DNA from 3 places in the Actinoplanes awajinensis subsp. mycoplanecinus genome. Region 3 is predicted to be linked to each of the others. Evidence: riboswitches for the same ligand, from Rfam matches in the RefSeq annotation. Region 3 holds a riboswitch; each other region holds the start of a gene.
The links. A riboswitch is a leader RNA that binds a small molecule or an ion and turns the genes downstream of it on or off. The one in region 3 is predicted to bind cobalamin.

Region 1: another riboswitch for cobalamin. It lies ahead of cobN (cobaltochelatase subunit CobN); the one in region 3 lies ahead of ADL15_RS47020 (VWA domain-containing protein).
Region 2: another riboswitch for cobalamin. It lies ahead of ADL15_RS17250 (ribonucleoside-diphosphate reductase subunit alpha); the one in region 3 lies ahead of ADL15_RS47020 (VWA domain-containing protein).

Annotation. Positions count from the first base shown of each region.
Region 1 is NZ_LLZH01000002.1:40,175-46,705, reverse strand. It holds gene cobN (cobaltochelatase subunit CobN) at 1-3,106, opposite strand, end outside; cobalamin riboswitch at 3,144-3,285, opposite strand; gene ADL15_RS01380 (precorrin-3B synthase) at 3,362-4,588, shown strand; gene ADL15_RS01375 (precorrin-8X methylmutase) at 4,588-5,205, shown strand; gene ADL15_RS01370 (precorrin-2 C(20)-methyltransferase) at 5,202-6,531, shown strand, end outside.
Region 2 is NZ_LLZH01000134.1:45,957-52,487, reverse strand. It holds gene ADL15_RS17255 (ribonucleotide-diphosphate reductase subunit beta) at 1-438, opposite strand, end outside; gene ADL15_RS17250 (ribonucleoside-diphosphate reductase subunit alpha) at 438-2,906, opposite strand; cobalamin riboswitch at 3,040-3,248, opposite strand; gene ADL15_RS17245 (glycoside hydrolase family 16 protein) at 3,378-4,577, opposite strand; gene ADL15_RS17240 (sugar isomerase domain-containing protein) at 4,675-5,427, opposite strand; gene ADL15_RS17235 (MurR/RpiR family transcriptional regulator) at 5,424-6,350, opposite strand; gene ADL15_RS17230 (N-acetylglucosamine kinase) at 6,420-6,531, shown strand, end outside.
Region 3 is NZ_LLZH01000334.1:34,938-41,468, forward strand. It holds gene ADL15_RS47000 (glutamate--cysteine ligase family protein) at 1-752, shown strand, start outside; gene ADL15_RS47005 (cobalamin biosynthesis protein) at 823-1,284, opposite strand; gene ADL15_RS47010 (cobyrinate a,c-diamide synthase) at 1,281-2,639, opposite strand; gene cobO (cob(I)yrinic acid a,c-diamide adenosyltransferase) at 2,633-3,232, opposite strand; gene ADL15_RS47020 (VWA domain-containing protein) at 3,451-5,658, opposite strand; cobalamin riboswitch at 5,649-5,827, opposite strand.

The sequences.
Region 1 (6,531 bases), on a different contig from region 3:
CGGTCAGCGCCCGCACCGTGGCGATCATGCCGCCGTGGTACTGGAAGTAGTCGTCGGAGTCCATGATGTCGTGCTCGCGGGTGTCGATGTTCTTGGCCGCGATGTCCATCCGCCGGTACGCGTTCTCCATGTCCGCGCGGGCCGGCACCCCGTCCAGGTCCCGCCCGTACGCGAAGCCGCCCCACACCGCGTACACCTCGGCCAGGTCGGCGTCGTCGCGCCAGTTCCGGCTGTCCAGCAGCGGGAGGATGCCGGCGCCGTACGCTCCCGGCCGGGACCCGAAGATGCGCATGGTGGCGCGCCGCCAGTCGCCGTGCTCGCCCTGGTCGCGCAGCGCGTGCTCGCGGACGTAGTTGTCCGGCTCGTCGAGCGCCGCGACAAGCGTGAACGCGTCGTCGAGCATCGCCACCACGTGCGGGAACGCGTCCCGGAAGAACCCGGAGATGCGCACCGTCACGTCGACCCGCGGCCGGCCCAGCTCCTCGCGGGCGATCGGCTCGAGGCCGGTGACCCGCCGCGACGCCGGGTCCCAGATCGGGCGGACCCCGATCAGCGCCAGGATCTCGGCGATGTCGTCGCCGGCGGTGCGCATGGCGCTGGTCCCCCACGCGGACAGGCCGACCGATTTCGGCCAGTCGCCGTAGTCCTTGCGGTACCGCTCCAGCAGCGAGTCGGCCATCGCCTGGCCGGTCTCCCAGGCGAGCGAGCTGGGGATCGCCTTCGGGTCGACCGAGTAGAAGTTGCGGCCGGTCGGCAGCACGTTGATCAGGCCGCGGAGCGGGGAGCCGCTGGGACCGGCCGGGACGTACCCGCCGTCCAGGGCGTGCAGCACGTTCGTCAGCTCGTCGGTGGTGCGGGCGAGCCGGGGGACGATCTCGGTGGCGGCGAAGGACAGCACGCGCAGAACATCCGGATTATCGGACAAATCCGAGAAATCGGCAGTGGGCCAGCCGCGCTCCTCCATCGCGATGATCAACGCGCGCGCCGTCGCCTCGACCGCGTCGGTCTCCGACGTCGACGCGTCCTCCGCCAGGCCCAGCGCCTCCCGCAACCCGGGCAGCGCGGCCACCTTCCCGGCCCACATCTGCCGGGCCCGGAGCATCGCCAGCACCAGGTTCACCCGGGCCTCGCCGACCGGGGCGGCGCCGAGCACGTGCAGCCCGTCCCGGATCTGCACGTCCTTGACCTCGCACAGCCAGCCGTCGATGTGCATGATGAAGTCGTCGAACTGCTCGTCGTCCGGCCGGTTCGCCAGGCCCAGGTCGTGGTCCATCTTCGCGGCCTGGATCAGCGTCCAGATCTGCGCCCGGATGGCCGGCAGTTTCGCCGGGTCGAGCGCCGCGATGTTGGCGTGCTCGTCGAGCAGCTGTTCGAGGCGGGCGATGTCACCGTACGACTCGGCCCGCGCCATCGGCGGGATCAGGTGGTCGACGAGGGTCGCGTGCGCGCGCCGCTTGGCCTGCGTGCCCTCACCCGGGTCGTTGACCAGGAACGGGTAGATCAGCGGCAGGTCACCGAGTGCCGCGTCGGTGCCGTCCGACGCGGACATCCCGACGTTCTTGCCGGGCAGCCACTCGAGGTTGCCGTGCTTGCCCACGTGCACCACGGCGTGCGCGCCGAAGTCGTCGGCCAGCCAGCGGTACGCGGCCAGGTAGTGGTGGCTCGGCGGCAGGTCCGGGTCGTGGTAGATGGCGACCGGGTTGGCGCCGAAACCGCGCGGCGGCTGCACCATCACCACGATGTTCTCGTCGCGCAGCGCGGCCAGCACGATGTCGCCGTCGTGGGTGTAGAGCTCGCCGGGCGGCGGTCCCCAGTGCTGCACGATCCGGTCGCGGAAGTCCTCCGGCAGCGTGTCGAAGAACGCCTGGTAGGACGCGCCGGAGATGCGCACCGGGTTGGCCGCCAGCTGCTCCTCGGTGAGCCAGTCCGGGTCCTGCCCGCCGGCCGCGATCAGCGTGTGGATCAGCCCGTCGCCGTCGTAGGAACCGAAGTCACCGATCCGGTAGCCCTGTCCGGCAAACGCCGCCAGCAGCGCCACCGTCGAGGCAGGGGTGTCCAGGCCGACCGCGTTGCCGATCCGCGAGTGCTTGGTCGGGTACGCCGACAGCATCACCGCGATCCGCCGCTCAGCCGGCGGGGTGTGCCGCAGCCGGGCGTGCGCGACCGCGATCCCGGCCACCCGCAGCGCCCGCTCCGGGTCGGCCACGTAGACCGACAGCCCGTCCCGGTCGATCTCCTTGAACGAGAACGGCACCGTGATGATCCGGCCGTCGAACTCCGGGATCGCGACCTGGGTCGCGGCGTCCAGCGGGCTCAGCCCGTCGTCGCTCGCCTGCCAGGTGGCCCGCGAGCTGGTCAGGCACAGCCCCTGCAGGATCGGCACGTCCAGGTCGGCCAGCACGCCGACGTCCCACGCCTCGTCGTCGCCGCCCGCGCCCGCCGTGGCCGGCTTGGTGCCGCCGGCCGCCAGCACCGTCACCACCAGCGCGTCCGCCTTGCGCAGCTCGGCCAGCAGCTCCGGCGCGGCGGTCCGCAGCGAGGCCGTGAAGATCGGCAGTGGGCGGGCGCCCTTGGCCTCGATCGCGTCGCAGAGCGCGTGCACGAACGCGGTGTTGCCGGCCATGTGGTGCGCGCGGTAATAGAGCACCGCGACGGTGGTCCGCACGTCGGCGGCCACTTCCGGCCGGGGCAGCAGGCCCCACTGCGGGCTCTCCACCGGCGGCGCGAAACCGTTGCCGGTGAGCAGCACGGTGTCGGAGAGGAAGTCGTGCAGCGCCACCAGGTTGTCCGCGCCGCCCTGTGCCAGGTAGGTGTGCGCGTCGGCGGCGATGCCGGCCGGGACCGAGGAGAGCTTCATCAGGTCGGCGTCGGGCAGCATCTCGCCGCCGAGCACGAGCACCGGGAGGTCGCCGCCGAGCAGCGCGTCCAGGCCCTCTTCCCAGGCCCGGCGGCCGCCGAGGATCCGGACCACGACCAGTTCGACCCCGTCGAGCAGGGCCGGCAGGTCGTCGACGGAGGTGCGGGCCGGGTTGGCCAGCCGCCAGGCCGAGCCGCTGGCTCGGGCACTGAGCAGGTCCGTGTCGGACGTCGACAGCAGCAGAAACACGCGTGCGCTCCCCTCGGGGTCCGCGCCCCGGGTAGTGGTGAGAAAACGGCGACCGGAGTTCCTGGCTCCCGGGCTCGGTGCAAGCCCGGTGACAGTGGCGGGACCGCGCCGGACTCGCACCGGCTTCCTCCGCGGCGTCGCCGCTCGATTTCGTCTGTTCCGGTACACGGTACTGGAGGCCCGGAACCGCTCCGGTTGTGATGCTGCCGACCCGAGGATGTGATCGCGCCGGAGCCCGCCCGTAGTATCCGGGCCGTGACACCCCTCCGTCAGTCCGACACCGACGCCTGCCCCGGCGCGCTGCGGCTGCATGCCGCCGCCGACGGGCTGCTGGCCCGGGTCCGGCTGCCCGGTGGCTCGCTGACCGGCGCTCAGCTGCGCTCGCTGAGCACGCTCGCCGCGGAGTTCGGCGACGGTCGCCTGGAGCTGACCTCCCGGGCGAACCTCCAGATCAGAGGCCTGAAGCAGGACCACGCGGAGACGTTGGCGGTCCGCTTGCGCGCCGCCGGTCTGCTGCCGTCGGCAAACCACGATTCGGTACGGAACATCGCCGCGCCGCCCCTCGCCGACATCGGCACCCGTCACCTGGTGACCGCCCTGGATGCCGCCCTGCTCGCCGAGCCGGCGCTCGTCGCGCTGCCCGGCAAGTTCCTGTTCGCGATCGGTCACGTGCCCCTCGCCGCGGACGTCGCCGCCGTGCCGGACGGCCCCGGGTTCGCGATCCGGTTCGCCGGCCACGACACCGGCCTGCGGGTGGCCGCCGGCCGGGTGGTGGCCACGCTGATCGCCGCCGCGCACGCGTTCCTGGCCGAGCGTGCGGCGCAGCGCGACGACCGGGCGGCCGGGGCGGCCTGGCGACTGCGGGAACTGGCCGACGGACCGGCGCGAGTCTCGGCCCGGGTCACCGCGGCGACCGGGGTGACCGCGGTGGACGTGCCCGCGGCGACGCCGGTCGAGACGGTGGAGCCGAGCGCCCTGGTCGGCGTCGTGACCGGGAATGGTCAGAGCGCTGCCGGCGCGTCGGTGCCGCTGGGCCGGCTCGAGAACGTACCGGCAAAGGTGTTGTCGGACGCGGAGCGTCTGGTTGTCACGCCGTGGCGTGGGGTCCTGGTGCCGGACCTCACCGAGGCCGCGGCCGCCGCCTGGACCGACCGGATGGCCGCGACCGGCCTGGTGGTCACCGCGACCTCGCGCTGGACCGGGGTGAGTGCCTGCGCGGGCCGGCCCGGATGCGCGAAATCGCTCGCCGACGTGCGGGCCGACGCCGAGAACGCGACCCGGTTCGTGGCCGGGCTGCCGGTGCACTGGGTCGGCTGCGCCCGGGCCTGCGGGAGCCCCGCGGGCCGGCACGTGCGGGTCGAGGCGACCGATTCCGGCTATGCCGTGAGCCGCCGGGACGACCCGGACACGGCAACGAGGACATTCCCGGCGACGAGCGACGCGGCGCTGGGCGAGACGGTGGCGGGGGCGAGGAGAGCCTGATGGAGTACGAGAAGGACGGCGCGGAGATCTACCGGCGGTCGTTCGCCACCATCCGGGCCGAGGCCGACCTGGCCGGGCTGCCCGAGGACGTCGCCCGGGTGGTGGTCCGGATGATCCACGCCTGCGGCATGGTCGACCTGGTGCGGGACGTGCGGTTCAGCCCCGGTGTGGCGACCGCGGCCCGCAAGGCGCTGCTCGGCGGCGCGCCGATCCTGTGCGACGCGCAGATGGTGGCCTCCGGCATCACCCGGTCCCGGCTGCCCGCCGCCAACGACGTGGTGTGCACACTGCGCGACCCGGCCGTACCGGAGATCGCCCGGACGATCGGGAACACCCGCAGCGCCGCGGCCATGGACCTCTGGGGTGACCGCCTCGGCGGCGCCGTGGTGGCCATCGGCAACGCGCCGACCGCGCTGTTCCGTCTGCTGGAGATGGTCGCGGCGGGCGCGCCGCGACCGGCCGCGGTGCTCGGCATCCCGGTGGGCTTCATCGGCGCGGCCGAGTCCAAGGACGCGCTGGCCGAGTCCGGACTGGAATACCTGATCGTGCGCGGGCGGCGGGGTGGCAGCGCGATGACCGCGGCCGCGGTGAACGCCCTGGCCCAGGAAGCGGAATGAGCAAGATGACGAACGACGTGCGCCCCGGCCGGCTCTACGGTGTCGGGCTCGGTCCCGGCGACCCGGAGCTGATCACGATCAAGGCGGCCCGGCTGATCGCGGCGGCCGACGTGATCGCCTACCACGCGGCGCGGCACGGTCGCAGCAACGCCCGCGCGATCGCGGCCGGTCACCTGCGGGCCGACCACGTCGAGGAAGCCCTGATCTACCCGGTGACCACCGAGACCACCGACCACCCCGGTGGCTATCAGGGCGCCATCGACGATTTCTACGAGCAGGCCGCGGCCCGGCTCGCCGCGCACCTGGACGCCGGGCGCGACGTGGTGGTGCTGGCCGAGGGCGACCCGTTCTTCTACGGCTCCTACATGCACATGCACAAGCGGCTCGCGCACCGCTACGAGACCGCGGTGGTACCCGGCGTGACCTCGGTGAGCGCGGCCTCGGCGGTGCTCGGGCGGCCGCTGATGGAACGCGACGAGGTGCTCACCGTGCTGCCCGGCACGCTGCCGCCGGACGAGCTGGCGCAGCGGCTGGCCGGCACCGACTCCGCCGCGGTGATGAAGCTGGGCCGGACGTTCGACGGCGTACGGTCGGCCCTGGAACAGGCCGGGCGGCTGGACGACGCGTTCTACGTGGAGCGCGCCACCATGGCCGAGCAGCGGGTCGGCCGGCTGGCCGAGGTGGACCCGGCGACCGTGCCGTATTTCTCGCTGGCCCTGCTGCCGAGCCCGGCGGCGACCGCGTTCGTCGACGGTCCCCCGGCGGAGTCGGCGGAGCAGCAGCCCGGCGGGGTGACGGTGGTCGGGCTGGGTCCCGGCGCGCGGGAGTGGCTCACCCCGGAGGCGCGGGCCGCGCTGGCCGGCGCCGACGACGTGGTCGGCTACACCACCTATGTGGATCGGGTGCCGGTGCGCCCGCGGCAGCGGCGGCACGCGTCCGACAACCGGGTCGAGGCCGAACGCGCCGCGTTCGCGCTGGACCTGGCGAAACAGGGCCGCCGCGTGGTGGTGGTGTCGTCCGGCGACCCGGGGGTGTTCGCGATGGCCGCCGCCGTGCTGGAGGTGGCCGAGGACCCGCAGTGGAAGGACGTACCGGTGCGGATCGTGCCGGGGCTGACCGCGGCGCAGGCGGTGGCCAGCCGGGCCGGCGCGCCGCTCGGGCACGACTTCTGCGTCATGTCGCTCTCCGACCGGCTCAAGCCGTGGTCGGTGATCGAGAAGCGGCTGGCCGGTGCGGCCGCCGCGGACCTGGTCATCGCGCTCTACAACCCGGCCTCGCAGACCCGCAAGGAGCAGCTGGTCCGGGCCCGGGAGCTGCTGCTGGAGC
Region 2 (6,531 bases), on a different contig from region 3:
GACCGAGTCGATCCACTTGAAACAGAACTCGGCCTTGCGGGCGATCGACGGGATGTTGTCGACGGCGGAGAACGCGGCCGCCCGCTCGTCGAGGTCGGGCACGTACGTGTCCAGCAGGTTCAGATAGAACTGGACGTGCACGGCCTCCTCGAAGAGCTGCCGGGACAGGTAGAGCCGGCCCTCCGGGGAGTTGATGTGCTGGTAGAGGTTCAGCACCAGGTTGTTCGCCACGATGGTGTCGCCGGTGGCGAAGAACGCGACCAGCCGGGACACCAGGTGCTGCTCGGCCGGGCTGAGCTTGGCCAGGTCGGCCAGGTCGGAGTGGAGGTCGACCTCCTCGACCGTCCAGGTGTTCTTGATGGCGTCCTTGTACCGGTCGAAGAAGTGCGGGTACTTCATCGGCCGGAGGGTCAGGTCCATTCCAGGGTCGAGCAGCATTACTGGCATGCCTCACAGATGTCGGGGTTCTCGAGAGACGCGGCGAGCACACCGTCCGTGTCCCCGAGCAGGTTCAGGCTGAGGGTGGCGACCTGGCCGGCGCCGGACGGGTTCGCCACCAGGGTGGTGGTCTGCGCCGGGACGACGACCGGGCTGACGACCGGGCTCTTGGTGACGGCCGCGGTGGCCGTGGTGGCCTGCTGGATCCGCGTGGCCGGGCGCGAGCGCAGGTAGTACGAGGTCTTCAGCCCCGACTTCCACGCGTAGAGGTACATCGAGGAGAGCTTGCCGATGGTCGGCGCGCTCAGGAACAGGTTCAGCGACTGGGACTGGTCGATGAACGGCGCACGGGCGGCGGCCAGGTCGATCAGGGCCTTCTGCGGGAGCTCCCACGCCGTACGGAAGATCTCCCGGACGTCGGCCGGCAGCTCGGCGATCTCCTGGACCGAACCCTCGGCCCGCTTGATCGCGTCCCGGATCTCCGCGGTCCACAGCCCGCGGGCCTTCAGCTCCCGGACCAGGTACGTGTTGACCTGGAGGAACTCGCCGGACATGGTCTCGCGCTTGAACAGGTTGCTGACCTGCGGCTCGATGCACTCGTAGCAGCCGGCGATCGACGCGATCGTGGCGGTCGGCGCGATCGCGATCAGCAGCGAGTTGCGCAGGCCGTGCGCCGCGATCCGCTCCTTGACCGACGCCCAGCGCGCGGTCTGCACCATCGTGGCGCCCCACAGCTCGGGGTGCAGGTCACCCTTGGCCGCGCGGGTCTCCGGGTACGACGGGTGCGCGCCGAACTGCTCGGCGAGCGTCGCCGACGCCTCCAGCGCGGTCAGGAAGATCTCCTCCTGCACCCGGGTGGACAGCTCCTTGGCCTCGGCCGAGTCGAACGGCAGCCGCAGCGTGAAGAACGCGTCCTGCAGGCCCATCAGGCCGAGGCCGACCGGGCGCCAGCGCGGGTTCGACGCCGCCGCCTGCTCGGACGGGTAGTAGTTGATGTCGATGACCCGGTCCAGGAACGTCACCGCGGTACGCACCGTCGCGCGCAGCTTCTCCCAGTCCACGCCGTCGGCGGTGGTGTGCTCGCCCAGGTTGATCGAGCCGAGGTTGCAGACCGCGGTCTCGGCGTCCGAGTTCACCTCGAGGATCTCGGTGCACAGGTTCGACAGGTGGATGGTGTTGCCCGGCGCGCCGGTCTGGTTCGACAGCGCGTTCGAGCGGTCCTTGAACGTCATCCAGCCGTTGCCGGTCTGCGCGAGGGTGCGCATCATCCGGCCGTACAGGTCGCGGGCCTTGACCGTCTTGACGGCCTTCTTCTCCGCGTTCCGGTACGCCTCGGTGAACTCGTCACCGAAGAGGTCCGGCAGCTCGGGGGCGTCGGACGGGTCGATCAGCGACCAGTCGCCGTCGGCCTCGACCCGGCGCATGAACTCGTCCGGGATCCAGTTGGCCAGGTTCAGGTTGTGGGTACGCCGGGACTCCTCACCGGTGTTGTCCCGCAGCTCCAGGAACTCCTCCACGTCCGGGTGCCACGGCTCCAGGTAGACACAGGCCGCGCCCTTGCGCCGGCCGCCCTGGTTGACCGCGGCCACACCCGCGTCGAGGGTCTTCAGGAACGGCACGATCCCGTTCGACTTGCCGTTCGTGCCGCGGATCAGCGCGCCCCGGCCCCGGACCCGCGACCAGGCGATCCCGATCCCGCCGGAGAACTTCGACAGCTTCGCGACCTGGTGGTACCGCTCGTAGATCGAGTCCAGCTCGTCCTTGGGCGAGTCGACCAGGAAGCACGACGACATCTGGGTGTGCGTGGTGCCCGAGTTGAACAGGGTCGGCGAGCTGGGCAGGTACGCCAGCGACGACATCAGCCGGTAGAAGCCGATCGCCTCGTCGACGGTCTGCGACAGCCCGCAGGCGACCCGGAGCAGCCAGTACTGCGGTGTCTCGATCGGGACCCGCTTGGTCGGGTGCCGCAGCAGGTAGCGGTCGGCCACCGTGCGCAGCCCGAAGTACTCGAAGCGGAGGTCGTTGCCGAGGTCGATCGCATTGTTCAATTTGTCTTTGAATTTCATGACAAATTCGAGAGTGCTCTCGCTGATCAGGCCCTGCTGGTGGCCGAGCGCGATCGACTCGCTGAACGTGGTGACGCCCTGCTCGCCGACCTCCTCGGAGACCAGGTCGATCAGCAGCCGGGCGGCCAGCCGGGAGTACTGCGGCTCCTCGCCGATCAGCTCGGCGGCGGTCTGGATGGAGAGCTTGTCCAGTTCCTCGGTGGTGGCGCCGTCGTACAGGCCACTGATGGTCTTGGTGGCGACCCGCAGCGGGTCGACCTCGTCGAGGCCGGTGATCCAGCGCTCGACCGCCGTAACGATCTTGTTGACGTCGACGGGAGCCAGCTCACCGTTGCGCTTGCGCACCTGCATCACGTGCCGGCGCTGTCCCGGCACGGTGGTCTTCTCCGGCGTGAGCGTCATAGCCCTCTTCCCTCGCGAGTCAACACGGTCTCCGACCGCGCGCAGGAAGACACCATCGACCCCTCCGGGCGCAAACGCGCACAGAGATCCCTTGGCGTCGGCCGTCCCGCGCGGCGTTCGACCACCACACACGTGTGCGTGCGGCGCGCTGGCAGGTCTTCGGACTCGTGGGCGCACTGCTCGTGCCTACCGGCCATCGCTTCCCGGACCTGACGGCCCAGTGCTTGGTTGACGGCTTTCGTTCCCACTCACCGCTGCGGGGCAGTCCCGGTCTCGCACCGGGTTCCCTGTTGCCTCGACACACCCGCGAGGGCATCCCGAACCAGCTGCGATCGACACTATATATGGGTGCCGCACCATGATCGCAACGCCACATGGTGTGTCGGATCAGTCACCCGAGAAGGCAGAAAATGATCTCTAACGGATTACCGGCGGGGTGCTCGCGCACCCCGCCGGCTCATTCACAACAGGTCAGCAGGTGCCGAGATCCTGCCACTGCTCGGTCCAGCCGGGCTCCGAGCCCTGCGTCCAGTACCTGGCCTTCCACAGGTGTTTGCCCTGACCCGACGCCGGGCCGCTGGGGTCGCCGTACCGGCTCTTCTCGTGCTTCACCAGGGCACCGCCGAGATAGACACTGCCGAATGCCCATTCCGGCGCGTTCGAGCAACTGGTGGCCGGCGGCTGTGACGTCGGTGACGATGTGGGCGACGACGTAGGTGACACGGTCGGCGAACTCGTCGGGTTGGTCGGGGTCGAGCAGGTGCCCGACGAGCCCACCGTGTCGAGGAAGCCGGTGCCACCGGTCCGGTATCCGGCCGCCTGCGAGCTGACCTGAGCCGGTGACAGCACCTGGTTCTTCGCGAACAGCGTCCAGTCGATCTGCTGGACGTACGTGCTCTTGCCGCCGGTGTGCGCGGCGAGGTCGATGAACCACAGGTTCCAGTTGATGGTCATCGTCTGCCGCGGGAAGAACTTCCCGCCGTGGTCGCCGACCTGCACGCCGTCGATGAAGTAGACGACGTGACCGTTCGCCACCTGCGCCACCACGTCGTGCCAGCCGTCCAGGCTGGACCGCTGCTCGGAGTGCAGGTTGTCGGCGAACCAGGGGTCATTCCGGTACGTGTACCAGGTCGTCTGGTAGTTGATCGGCCCGGTCTCGCCCCAGCCGCCGTTCGGCAGGTACTCGGAGAAGTCCAGCTCGCTGTAGGTCGGGTCGAGATCACCGTTCAGCGGGCTGATCGTGAAGAACGTCTCGTTGATGTGGTCGCCGTCCGGCCCGCTGGCCGGCGCGTCGGTGAACTTGATCCGGCTGGCGTAGGTGCCCTCCAGGAACCGCTTCTGTGTCGAGTAGAGCTCGGCGTGCCCGGTGCCCGCCGCGGTGCCGTCGGTGTACGCGGTGAGCTGAGCCACCTTGTCACCGTTCGCGGTCGGGAACGTGATGTTCGCGGGCGACCAGTTCGCCCCGGCCACACCGGGACCGCCCTGGTAACTGCGCGGCGTCCAGCCGTTCCCGGTCAGCGACGCGTCCGCGGACGAGCTGTAGTGGAAGTCGTCGAACAGGTAGCCACAGTCGGCGGCGGCCGCGGGGGTGCCGGCGCCGAAAGCGACGATGCCCGAAGCGGCCAGCACGGCCACGGCGAGACCAGCCAATCGACGTTTGTCAATGAACATGGATAGACTCCTCCTGTCGGAGAGGGGATTTTCGGGTCACCTGGCCGACGGAGTACCTTCGGGACCAGGTGGGTGCGTGCGTCAGCGGGCTCTCTTCCTATGCGGTACGCCGGATGCGCCCGGCGTACCGCGCCTCCAGTTCTGCGTTGTGCTCCTTGCCTCCCGGCACGTTGTCGGACAGGTAGACCGGCGGGGTGATCCCCGCCGCGAGCAGGTTCGCGACCACCTCGGTGACGATCTGCTGGGCCAGCAGCGCCGCGGTGATCGAGGAGAGCGCGCCGACCGCGCCACCGCCGGGCAGCGGCAGGGTGGCGTCGCCGTACGGCGCTCCGTTGTCCAGCACCACGTCCGCGATCTCGCCGAGCTTGCGCCCGCTCGGGTGCCGGGTGGCGACACCCGCCGAGTGCTCCGCCGACGTGATCGCCACCAGCGGATGCCCCCGCTCCTTGACGAGCAGCGCCATCTCCACGACCGCGCCGTTGATCCCCGAGTTCGAGGCGATCACGAACGCGTCGTCCGGCTTGATCGGCGCCAGGTCGTAGAGCCGGTGGGCGATCTCGGTGCCGCGCTCGACCATCGGGTCGGCGAGCGCCTCGATCGGGTCACCCCCGTAGAGCACGATGTCGCGCAGCGCGATCCGGTTCGTCGGGACCAGGCCACCGGCCCGGCCGGCGATCTCCATGGCCAGCGCCTCGGAGTGGCCGCAGCCGAAGGCCTGGATCACTCCGCCGTTGCGGACCGTCGTGGTGAGCAGCTCGGCGGCGCGCCGTTTCTCGTCGGCCTGGCCGGTGCCGACCCGGTCGACGGCGGCCCGGACCTGCTCCAGGAAGTCACTGCCGGTGAGGGTCACGGTTGTCCTTTCGTACGCCCACGCTTGCGGGTCGGGATCTTCTCGGGCAGCCGGTGTGCGTCGACGGCGCGGACGGTCAGCTCCAGCGCTTCGGCGGTCCGCTCGTACGTGCGCTGAGCGACCGCCACGTAGATCAGGTCCAGGATCAGCAGCTGGGAGTGCAGCGCGGAGAGCGCGGCCAGCCGGAACGTGGTCTCCTGCACCGAGGTGGTGAACACCACGTCGGCCACCTCAGCGAGCGGCGACCGACCGAAACTGGTCACCGCGACGGTGAGCGCGCCGTGGTCCGCGGCCTCGGCCAGGGTCTCGATCACCTCACGGGTACGCCCGGAGTGCGACAACCCGATCGCCACGTCACCGGGCAGCAGCAGGGCGGCGTTGGTGAGCGCGGTGTGCGAGTCCACCCGGTGCCAGACCGGCACCCGGATCCGCTCCAGCCGGAACGCCATCTCCCGCGCCGACGTGCCGCTGCTGCCCAGCCCGAAGATCTCCACCCGGCCGGCGCCGGCGATCGCGGCCGCGACCCGTTCGACGGCGGCCACGTCCAGGCCGGCCGCGGTGCTCTGAATCGCCCGGGTGTCGGCCGCGGTCACCACCCCGAGCACGTCGATGAGCGGATCGTCGGGCGAGATGTCACCACTGATGTCGGTTTCCCAGCGGGCCTGCTCGGCCCGGCCGGTCTCGGTGGCGATCGCCACGCGCAGGTTCGCGTACCCCTTGAAGCCCAGCGTGCGGCTGAACCGGGTGACCGTCGCCGTCGAGGTCCCGGACCGTTCGGCCAGGTCGACGATGCTGGCGTGCGCCGAGGTCTCCGGGTCGGCGAGAATCGTCTCGGCGATCCTCGCCAGCGCCTCGGGCATGCCCGCGCCCTCGATCCGCAGCCGTCCCAGCAGTCCGCCGCTTTCACCGGTCACTTCGGTCATCCTTTTCATCGAGTGCTGTTGCCGATGAAAATTACGACCGTCTTCACATCTAGTCAACAAGAAATATTCATGCTTCGATCTGTTGGCATGGAGCTGGCTCTGGGCATCGACGCGGGCGGGACGGGCACCCGGGCCGTCGTCGCCGAATCGCCGGACCACGCGGCGGGTCCGTGGCGGATCG
Region 3 (6,531 bases):
CCGACACCCGGTCGGAGGAGATCCGGGCGCAGGGCGTACGGCCCCGGGTGTGGTTCGGCGAGCGCTGGATCACCAGCGTGTTCGACCTGTTCGAGGAGAACGTCAGGTACTTCCCGGCGCTGCTGCCGATCTGCGACGAGAACGACCCCGCGGACATCCTGGAACGCGGCGAGATCCCCGAGCTCAGCGAGTTGCGCCTGCACAACGGCACGGTGTACCGGTGGAACCGGCCGATCTACGCGGTCGTCGACGGCCGCCCGCACCTGCGGGTGGAGAACCGGGTCATGCCGGCCGGCCCGACGGTCGCCGACACCATCGCGAACGCCGCGTTCTACTACGGCCTGGCCCGCAGCCTGGCCGAGGCGGAACGGCCGGTCTGGACCCAGCTGAGCTTCCGCGCCGCCGAGGAGAACTTCCACGCCTGCGCCCGGCACGGCATCGACGCCAGCGTGTTCTGGCCGGGTGCCGGCACGGTGCCGGTGACCGAGCTGGTGCTGCGCCGGCTGCTGCCACAGGCCGCCGACGGGCTGGACCGGTGGGGTGTGTCGCCGGCCCAGCGCGACCGGCTGCTGGGCATCGTCGAGCAGCGCTGCCTGCGTCAGCGCAACGGGGCGTCATGGCAGGTGGAGACGCTGCACGAGCTGGAGAAGCAGGGGATGGACCGGCAGCGGGCGCTGCACGAGATGGTCCGGCGGTACCTGCCACTCATGCACGAGAACATCCCCGTGCACGAGTGGCCGGTGGCGGGCTGATCCCGGGGCGGGGCCGGCGGGTCAGCGACGGCGGGGAAGCCGCAGCCGGCGCACCGGCCGGGCTCCGCTGTCAGTTCACGCCGGTGGCCAGGTTCCCCCGGGCGATGGCAACGGTCACGACATCGAAGATCCGCTTCCGCAGCACGAGGGAGGCGCCCGGCCCGGCGGCGAGCAGCGCGGCCGCCTCGGCGACGCTCGGGGTGCCGACCGCGGCCGCCACGATCGCGCTCGCCCCGGGCGCCGGCGCCGCGTTCTCGCCGGGCGGCGGCGCCGCGTTCTCGCCGGGCGCCGGCACCACGGCGAGCTGCGCCGCGGTGAAAGCGGCGAGCTGCGCCGCCGTGTAGGCGACCAGACGCCAGCCGGACTCCGCGGCGAGCGCGAGTACGGCCGGTTCGGCCGCCCGCCGGTCCAGGGTGGCCAGCACGGTCACCTCGGCCCGGTCCACATCGGCCGCGACCAGGGCGGCCCGGACCGCCGCCGCCAGCGCCGCCGTCCCGGTGCCGGCCCGCGCGCCGAGCCCGACCGCGATCACCCCGCGGCGGCCGCGCGGACCAGCCGGGACGCGATCCCGCGCTGCCCGGCCCAGTGCAGGTGCAGATAGGACGCGTGGACACCGCCCGACGCGAACCCCTCCGGGTCGGCGCCCCGCCACGCCCACGCCGCTCCCCCGGCCGGCGACAGCAGCAGCCCGGAGCGCGGATGCACGGCGGTCCGGTGGAACTCGTGCCCGGTCACCCGGGTGCCGGCCTCGGCGAGGGGGCTGTCGGTCAGCGCGACCGCGTCCCGGTAGCCCAGCGTCAGGGTCGGTGTCATCGCCGCGTCCGCGTCCAGCACGCCGCACATCGGGGCGCCGTCCAGGGTGCGGCACAGCCAGAGCAGGCCGGCGCACTCCGCGGTGATCGGGTGACCGGCCGCGGCGAGTGCCCGGACCGACTCCCGGAGCGGCTCGTTGGCGGAGAGCTCGGCCGCGTACACCTCGGGGAACCCGCCGCCGACCACCAGCGCCCGGGTGCCCTCCGGCAGGGTGGCGTCCCGCAGCGGGTCGACGGTGATCACCTCGGCGCCGGCACCGGACAGGAGTTCGGCGGTCTCGGCGTACGCGAAACTGAAAGCCGGACCACCGGCGAGCGCGACCGTCGGACGGCCCGGCACCGGATTCTCCGCTTCGGGGGTCCACGGCGTGGCGTGCAGCGGCGGCGCCGAACGGGCGACAGCGGCCACCGCGTCCAGGTCGATCGCGCCGGCGACCAGCGTGGCCAGCGCGTCCACCGACGCGAGGGCCTCGGCGCGGCGTTCCGCGGCCGGCACCAGACCGAGGTGCCGGCTGGGCGCGGCGACCGCGTCGGCCCGGCGCAGCGCACCGAGCACCGGGGTGCCGACCTCCTCGCAGGCGTCCCGGAGGATCTGCTCGTGCCGTTCCGAGCCGACCCGGTTGAGGATCACCCCGGCCAGCCGGACGGTGCCGAAGCTGCGGAAGCCGTGCACCAGCGCGGCCACCGACCGGCCCTGCGCGGCGGCGTCCACGACCAGCAGCACCGGCGCGCCGAGCAGCTGCGCGACCTGCGCGGTCGACCCGGTCTCGCCGGCGCCGGTGCGGCCGTCGTAGAGGCCCATCACGCCCTCGATGACGGCCAGCTCGGCGCCCTGCGAGCCGTGCGCGAACAGCGGCCCGATCAGGTCCTCGCCGACCATCACCGGGTCCAGGTTCCGTCCGGGACGGCCGGCCGCCAGGGCGTGGTAGCCCGGGTCGATGTAGTCCGGGCCGACCTTGAACGGCGCCACCGGCACCCCGCGCCGGGCGAACGCGGCGAGCAGCCCGGTGGCCACCGTGGTCTTGCCGTGCCCGGACGCCGGCGCGGCGATCACCACCCGCGGGATCGTCACCATTCGATGCCCTGCTGACCCTTGCGGCCGGCGTCCATCGGGTGCTTGACCTTGGTCATCTCGGTGACCAGGTCGGCGGCCTCGATCAGGTCCGGGTGCGCGTCCCGCCCGGTGATCACCACGTGCTGGGTGCCGGGTCGGTCGTTCAGCACCTGGATCACCTCGGCGACGTCCACCCAGCCCCACTTCATCGGGTAGGTGAACTCGTCCAGCACATAGAACGTGTAGGTCTCGGCGGCCAGGTCCCGCTTGATCTGCGCCCATCCCTCGGCGGCCTCGGCGGCGTGATCCCGCTCGGTGCCGGCGCGCTGGATCCAGGACCAGCCCTCACCCATCTTGTGCCAGGTCACCGGCGTGCCGTTGACGCCGTCGAGGGCCTTGAGCGCGGTCTCCTCGCCGACCTTCCACTTCTGCGACTTGACGAACTGGAACACCCCGATCGGCCAGCCCGCGCTCCAGGCCCGCAGCGCCATCCCGAACGCGGCGGTCGACTTGCCCTTGCCCGGCCCGGTGTGCACGGCGAAGACCGCCTGACGCCGGCGTTGCCGCGTCGTCAGACCGTCGTCGGGCACGGTGGTCACTTTTCCCTGCGGCATCAAAAACCCCTTCTGGTACGACCTGTGCACAGTCCTCCGCTGAACGGGAGGCCCGGCCCGCTCCCGACCGCCCGGCGACCGCCGGGCTGAATCCGGTGGTCACCGCGTGACCGCCCCGGGGTAGCGGCAGCTCACTCGCCTGGCGCGCCCGCGCAGCTCTTCCTGCGGCCCGTTCCGGCCGCCTTTTCTGCGGCGCTTTTCCGGCGGCCCGCTCGTTGTCAGGCGGCTCGGCGGTAGGCCCGGTCGGCCGGCGCTGCCGCGGCTGCTGCCGGGCGGCTCCCGCCGGTCGCCGCTTCGAGCTGGTCGAGCGGGAGCACGTCGGCCTGCAGCGCACCGGCCAGCTTGCGCGCCAGGCCCAGCCGGATCGGGCCGGACTCGCAGTCGACGACGACCGTGGCCACCCCGGCCAGCGCCGGCACCAGCAGCAGCGGGTCCGGCCCGCTGGTGGCCCGCCCGTCGGTGACCACGATCAGCAGCGGGCGACGGCGCGGATCGCGGCGGCGCTCGGTGGCGATGGTCCGCGCCGCGGCGCGCAGGCCGGCGGCTAGGGGCGTGCGGCCACCGGTGCGCAGCGCGGCGAGCCGCATGACCCCGACCTCGTGGCTGGACGTCGGCGGCAGCACCACGTCGGCGTCCGCGCCCCGGAACGTGATCATCCCGATCCGGTCCCGGCGCTGGTAGGCGTCCCGCAACAGCGAGAGCACCGCCGTCTTGACCAGGGTCATCCGCTTGCGGGCGGCCATCGACCCGGACGCGTCCACCACGAACAGCACCAGGTTCGCCTCCCGCCCGACGTGGATCGCCTCCCGCAGATCACGCGCCTGCACACCCATCACCGCGGCCCGCACTTCCCCAGCGGCCCGTGCTTCTCCGGCGGCCGGGGTCGTGGGCCGGGCGAGCGGGCCGGCGAGTGCGGTGCGGTGCAGGGCGGCGCGCAGGGTGGCCGGCAGGTGCGGGGCGCCGGCGAGCTTGCCCACCGGTTTCCGCGAGCCGATCACCCGGCCGCGACGCGCATAGGCCGGCGACCGTTTGCCGGTGTGCCCGCCCTCACCGCGTGCGGTGATCCGCAGAGCGCGCGGCCGGAACGCCTGCCCCGCCTGAGCGGGCGGCGCGGAAGCCTTCGGCTGCGGGGTCACGCCGTCCGGCGGGGTGCCTGCGTCGCCCCCGTCCGGAGCAACGCCCCCGCCGTCCGTGCCGCTGCCCGGTCCACCGCCATCCGGGCCAGGGCCACCGCCATCCGGGCCAGGGCCACCGCCATCCGGGCCAGGGCCACCGCCGTCCGGCGCAGGGCCACCGCCCGGCGACGGATCATCGTCGTCACCGTCGTCCGGCGCCGGATCCTGCTCCGCCGCCTCCTGCTGGGCCTGCCGCTCGGCGTCCTCGAGGGCCTGGTCCAGCTTCTCCTCATCGGTACCCGGCGGGTCCAGCGGATCGGTCCGGCGGCGGTGCGGCAGCGCCAGCCGGGCCGCGTCCCGCACGTCGTCGGCGGTCACCACGTCCCGCCCGCTCCACGCCGCGAGCGCCACCGCGCACCGCGCCACCACGATGTCGGCCCGCATCCCGTCCACCCCGTACGCGAGGCACACCCGGGCGATCCGGTCCAGCTCGGCGTCCGGCAGCTGCACCGAGGGCAGCACCGCGCGGGCCGCCGCGATCCGGGCCGCGTACTCCCGCTCGTCGCCGGCGAACCGCTGCGCGAACCCGGCCGGGTCCGCCTCGTACGCCAGCCGCCGCCGCACCACCTCGGCCCGCAGCCGCGCGTCGCGCGGCGCGGCCACCGTGACCACCAGGCCGAACCGGTCGACCAGCTGCGGCCGCGGCTCGCCCTCCTCCGGGTTCATCGTGCCGACCAGCAGGAACCGGGCCGCGTGCTTGACCGACACGCCGTCCCGCTCGACGTGCGCGCGGCCCATCGCGGCCGCGTCCAGCAGCAGGTCGACCAGGTGGTCGGGAAGCAGGTTGACCTCGTCGACGTAGAGCACCCCGCGGTGCGCGGCGGCGAGCAGCCCCGGCTCGTAGGCCTTGACCCCGTCGGCGAGCGCGCGCTGGATGTCCAGGGTGCCGACCACCCGGTCCTCGGTCGCGCCGACCGGCAGCTCGACGAGCGTCGCGGGGCGGTGCGTGGCCGGGGTGTCGGCGGGGTGCGGCCCGTCCGGGCACTGCGGGTCGGGAGCGGCCGGGTCGCAGGCGAACCGGCAGCCGCGCACCACGGTGACCGGGGGCAGCAGGCTCGCCACGGCACGCACCACGGTGCTCTTCGCGGTGCCCTTCTCGCCGCGCACCAGAACCCCGCCGACCGCCGGCGACACCGAGGTCAGCAGCAGGGCGAGGCGCAGGTCGTCAAGGCCGACCACGGCCGAGAACGGGTACGGAGTCGTCACAGGGGGTTCCCTCCCGGCGGGTGTCCACGCCCGCGTGTCGGTCATCACGAGCGGCCGGAGTCTCCTGGCTTCCGGATCGCCGTTCCCCGCTCGCCTTCCGGCCCGGTCAGGGCCGTGGCGTGCCGCGCGTCAGCGGGTCGCTCCCCGGTCACAGTGGCGGGACCGTCCCGGATTCACACCGGGTTCCTCCGCTACCGCTCGACAATCAATCTTTCCTACCGCCCACCCACCCGTCAAACCAGCCCACCGTGACCGAACCCTCAGTGCGGAGCCTTCCACCACCCAGCGTGGGGACTTTCGGCGCGCTCCGCACCCCAACTCCCCACACAACTGGCAACGCCCTCGGGGCAGCGGGTACTCAGGGCCGCTCGCCAGGCGGCACAGCCTGCGGTCGCCGTCCGCTGCGCCGGCACCGACGGCAACCCGGCGCGGTCGTCCCGCAGGGTGCACCGCCGCTCCCGGCGGGTGCCCCGGTCCGGCCCACTCAGGGCGGCACGGATCCGCAGCAATCCGCACTCCCTGACACCAGACACACCCGTCACCGCGCCCCGGCCGGCCCTGACGGCCCCATCCGGCCCGTTCATACGACCACCAGCACCAGCCGGCCCCTCAACCCCGCCATAACGGCCGCCACAACCAGCCCCAATACCGCTCAGCCTAAGTTGATCTTGATGGGCTGTTTGCGACCGGAACCACTTAGCCCGCAAGGAAATCCCGGCCCGCCCCCGCGAAAGTCAGCGAACGGCAGGCTCCATCGTCGGCCTTGGCAACCCGGGCGCCGCCCATGATCAAACTTGATGCTGGCGTATGGGCTCACGCTCGCCGGCCGGTGCCGGGTGCGCCCGTCACCACGTGAACGACCCCCGGTCGCAGCGCGCTCACCGATCCAGCGTGCGTTCCGGTTCCCGGCTGGTGCTC